Regions from separate parts of the Cobetia sp. UIB-001 genome, predicted to be linked through region 2. Evidence: predicted binding sites of a transcription regulator. Region 2 holds the regulator's gene; the other holds the start of a gene.
The links. The regulator PhoB, encoded in region 2, activates phosphate uptake and scavenging genes when phosphate is short. The targets are predictions, from matches to a motif close to TGTCATANNNNTGTCANA.
Positions count from the first base shown of each region.

Region 1: the regulator PhoB is predicted to act here: its motif matches at 1,346-1,363, upstream of HA399_RS07485 (bifunctional 2',3'-cyclic-nucleotide 2'-phosphodiesterase/3'-nucleotidase).

Region 1 covers NZ_CP058244.1:1,762,302-1,764,756, reverse strand. Annotated here, with positions in the region: gene HA399_RS07485 (bifunctional 2',3'-cyclic-nucleotide 2'-phosphodiesterase/3'-nucleotidase) at 1-1,209, opposite strand, end outside; gene HA399_RS07480 (MFS transporter) at 1,401-2,455, opposite strand, start outside.
Region 2 covers NZ_CP058244.1:4,105,001-4,107,455, forward strand. Annotated here, with positions in the region: gene HA399_RS17020 (chorismate lyase) at 1-125, shown strand, start outside; gene ubiA (4-hydroxybenzoate octaprenyltransferase) at 193-1,083, shown strand; gene phoB (phosphate regulon transcriptional regulator PhoB) at 1,307-1,996, shown strand; gene phoR (phosphate regulon sensor histidine kinase PhoR) at 2,004-2,455, shown strand, end outside.

The DNA.
Region 1 (2,455 bases), 1.8 Mb from region 2:
ATTGTGACGGCCGCCGACCTTGAACGGCGCAGCTGCCGAAAGAATCGGCAAGCCTTCCAGGTCCGGGTCGCCTTCGACGAAGCGTTTGACGTAATCGGCCTGGGCGCGATTGACGATCTGGATCGTCGGGTCGTCCTGCACCAGCGCCAGATAGCTCTTCATCGCCGCACTGGCGCGGCCGATGCTGCGATTGACGTACTCGCGCGTGGCGTCGTGCTCATGATCAACCAGCGCCGCCAGTTCGGCATCTTCCGCCACCTGTGCCTCGCCGCCCACCTGAATCGGGCGGGCTTCTGTCTGGCCGCTCACTACCCGCCACTGGCCCGAGGCATTGCTCAGTTCGAGATCCATCACGCCCACATGGCTGCCCCAATGCCCCGGCATCATCGCCGGCACGCCATTCAGGGTGCCCCTGGCGATATCGGCCCCCGGTACCTCGGCGAATTCCTCGCTGGGGAAGACGGCATGGGCATGCCCGAAGGCGATGCCATCGATGCCCTCGACCTGCGAGAGGTAATACACCGAATTCTCGGCCATCACCCGGTAGGGGTCGGTCGAGATGCCGGAGTGCGGGATGGCGATCACCACATCCGCGCCCGCCCGGCGCATCTCGGGCACCCAGCGCCTGGCGCTCTCGGTGATGTCCTCGGCCGTCAGGCGGCCCTGGAGGTGTTTGCGGTCCCAGGTCATCACCTGCGGCGGCGCGAAGCCGATATAGCCGATCTTCAAGGTCTGAGCGTTGCCCTCACTGTCGGTGAAGGCATGAGGGGTGATCTGGTAGGGCGTGAAGTACGGCTCGCCTGTCGTGGCGTCCAGCAGGTTGGCGTTCACATAGGGGAACTGCGCGCCGGACAGCGCCCGTTCGAGATACTCGAGCCCGTAATTGAATTCATGATTGCCGATGTTGCCGACATCGTAATCCAGCTGATTCATGACCTTGTAGGCCGGGAAGACATCGCCCTCATTGAGCCCCTCCGCCGCCATGTAATCGCCCATCGGGCTGCCCTGGATGAGGTCGCCATTATCCAGCAGCACGCTGTTGGCCACCTCGGCACGCGCCTGCTTGATCAGACTCGCCGCGCGGACCAGGCCGATGCGCACGCTGGGACGGTCCTTGTAATAGTCGTAATCCATCACATTGGCGTGGATGTCGGTGGTCTCGATCACGCGCAGTGACAGCGTCGCGGCATTGGCTGGCTGAGCGATCATGAAGATACCTCCGAGACTGGCCAGGCCAAGGATGGCTGCCCGCAAAGGCGGCTTGCGCCGACGTCCGGGGTGCTGCGCAACAGCTGGCGAGTCAGACGCCCGTTGATCTTCGCTAGCCGATGAAGCATTCGCCATCTCTCACTTCCTTGTCATGGGGGGATGTGCCAGTGCCCCTTGGGGGCAGCGCTCCATTATTCAGATGCCGACGCCTCAGGCAACTGGCGGTCTCTGCCCGCCAGCCAGCCGACACCTGCCATCAACACACTGAGGACGGCGCAGACCATCAGTGCCAGCTGCCAATTGCCCTGCATGTCGTAGAGCGCGCCGATCAGCGGCGGCCCCATGGCCGCGAGCAGATAGCCCAGCGTCTGCGCCATGCTCGACAGTGACGCCGACTGCATGGCATCGCGCGCCCGCAGCCCCATGAACGACAAGGCGAGAATGAAGCTGGCCCCGGAACCCGCGCCCAGCAACAGCACCCACACCAGTGCCCACTCCGGCATCAGCCATAGCCCGATGAATCCCGCCAGCGACATGCAGGGCGTCGCGAAGGCGATCAGGCGTTGATCCTTCAGGCGCGGCATCAGGGGCACCAGAATCAATCCCGGCAAGGCCGAAGCCAGCTGGAGTAGACCATGCAACGAACCCGCCTTCTCGGCCGAGAAGCCATTGTCCGCCAGCATGCTCGGCAGCCAGCTGTTGACGGTATAGAACAGCAGCGAATTGATGCCCATGAACAGCGTCACCTGCCAGGCCAGTGGCGAGTGCCACACGGCTGCCTGACGCACCGGACGCGCGGCACCCTTCTCGGCTTCCTTCTCGGCTTCCTTCTCGGCACCCTTCTCGGCTTCCTTCGCCGCCGCCGGCAGGGAACGACGTAACAACTGCGGACACCACACCCCCATCGTCACCAATGGCAAGATGACCACTATGAGCATCGCGTACTGCCAGCCAGCGCTGCTACCCTGTGCCAACGGCACCATCAGCGCCGAGGCGATGGCGGCCATGATGCCCATGGTCAGCACATAGCAGGAGGTGAGCAGCGCGACATGCTGCGCAAAGCTGCGTTTGACCAGACTGGGCAGCAGCACATTGCCCACGGCGATGCCCGCCCCGATCAGGCCGATCCCCAGATAGAGGGCCAGCATGCTGCCCTGCACCCGCAGCACGATGCCCGCGGCGATCGTCAGCAAGGCGAGGAAGAGACTGCGTTCAAGCCCGAGACCTCTGGCGAGGCGCGGCACCC
Region 2 (2,455 bases):
CCAGGCCGCTGGCCCGCACCACCAGCCTGTGGATGCGCCGCTCGATGTTCTCGCATGGTCGCTTCAAGGTACTGGTGCAGGAGGGCTTCACACCGGCCTTCCAGCACGCGCTGCAGCTGGCCTGAGCCTTGTGGCCGACTGGCCTCGTTTCTCTCTCTTCCCTTGCCCACTACCACTCGCCCAGGAGCCCCGATGACCGCGTCATCCACTTCCGCCGCTTCGCGTCCTTCCAGACTGGCCGACTACCTCGCCCTGACACGGCTGGACCGCCCCATCGGCACCTGGCTGCTGATGTGGCCGACCCTGTGGGCACTGTGGCTGGCGGCAGATGGCATTCCCGAGCGCACGACCCTGCTGATCTTCATCGCCGGGGTCTATCTGATGCGCGCCGCCGGCTGCGTCATCAACGACTACGCCGACCGCCATTGGGACAAGCATGTCGAGCGCACGCGAGACCGGCCGCTGACCTCGGGTCGCATTTCGGAGCGCGAGGCGCTGACGCTGTTCGGGGGGCTGGTCGCGGCCGCCTTCGTGCTGGTGTGCTTCACCAACCTGACCACGGTGCTGCTGTCGATCGTCGCCGTGCTGCTGGCGGCCAGCTATCCGTTCATGAAGCGCTTCCATCATCTGCCCCAGGTGGTGCTGGGCGCCGCCTTCGGCTGGGCGATTCCGATGGCCTTCGCCGCGACGCTGGAGGAGGTACCGACCTACGGCTGGTGGCTGTTCGCGGCCAATCTGATGTGGACGGTGGCCTACGATACCGCCTACGCGATGGTCGATCGCAACGACGACCTCAAGGTGGGCATCAAGTCCACCGCCGTGCTGTTCGGGCGTGCCGACAAGCTGATGATCGGCCTGTTGCAGCTGGGCATGCTGGCGGTGTTGATCGGCATCGGCCTGCACCTGACGCTGGGCATCTTCTACTGGCTGGGGCTGGCCGCCGCCGCCGTCACCTTCGTCTGGCAGCAACGTCTGATCCGTGAGCGTGAGCGTGCGCCCTGCTTCCAGGCGTTCCTCAACAATCATTGGACGGGTCTGCTGATCTTCGCCGGTATCGCCCTGGCGACCTGGCCGATGAGCTGACTCCCGCATAAACATTAGTATTATTTAATTTAAAGCGACCCCTGCCCTCTGTTGCTCCCCAGCCCACGGTTCATGCCTGCCTGCCGCGCCTCCAAGGCGGCTGGCAGGCTTGCGTGCAAGCTGCCATGCTGGCAGTTGTCATCTCGTTGTCATATAAGCGGGTTGTAATCGTCATCGACTTGTCATTCTGGCGCGTGCGCCGACTGCTGCATGGGATCTAGCGATGAGCTCCAAGACCGTACTGATTGTCGACGATGAATCCTCGATTCGCGAGATGATCGCCGTTGCCCTCGAAATGGCGGATTACCGCGTGCTGGAGGCAGACAATGCCCAGGACGCCCACGCCATCGTCGTCGATGAAAAGCCCGATCTGCTGTTGCTGGACTGGATGATGCCGGGCACCAGTGGCCTGGAGCTCGCGCGGCGTCTCAAGCGTGACGAGACCACCTCGGAGCTGCCGATCATCCTGCTGACCGCCAAGGGCGAGGAAGACAACAAGATTCAAGGCCTGGAAGCCGGTGCCGACGACTACATCACCAAGCCCTTCTCGCCGCGCGAGCTGGTCGCCCGTCTCAAGGCCGTGCTGCGTCGCACCACTCCCAAGGGGGTCGAGGAGGCGGTGGAAGTCGAAGGCCTGATGCTCGACCCGGCCAGCCACCGCGTCACCGCCCACGGCAACTCGCTGGATGTCGGCCCGACCGAATATCGCCTGCTGCAGTTCTTCATGACGCATCAGGAACGTGCCTACACGCGCAGTCAGCTGCTCGATCAGGTATGGGGCGGCAACGTCTATGTCGAGGAGCGCACCGTGGACGTGCACATCCGTCGCCTGCGCAAGGCGCTGGGCACAGGCCATCAGCATCTGATCCAGACCGTCCGCGGCACCGGTTACCGCTTCAGCGCTCAGGCCTGAGGGATTCATGCGCTATTGGACCAACGAGCTATGGCGCCTCGGCTACCTTGCCGGTGGCTTCGGCCTGATCGGTGGCCTGCTGGGCCATCTGGGCTGGGGCCTGGCGCTGGGCCTTTCGCTGTATCTGTTCGTCCATCTCAAGCACTTGAAGAGCCTCTACACCTGGCTGATCACCAATCCCCATGAAGAGCCGCCGCCCGGCGATGGCGTCTGGGGAGACCTGCTCGATCGTCTCTACCGCTACCAGAAGGGCCAGCGTCAGGCTCAGGAGCGACTGCGCAGCATCCTCAACCGTATCCAGGAATCCTCCGAGGCCATGCGCGACGGCCTGGTGATGCTGGACAACCACGGTGACATGGAATGGTGGAACAGCGCTGCCGAGCAGCTGGTCGGTCTCAAGGCCAGCCACGACCGCGGTCAGCACATCACCAACTATCTGCGTGACCCCGTCTTCATCGA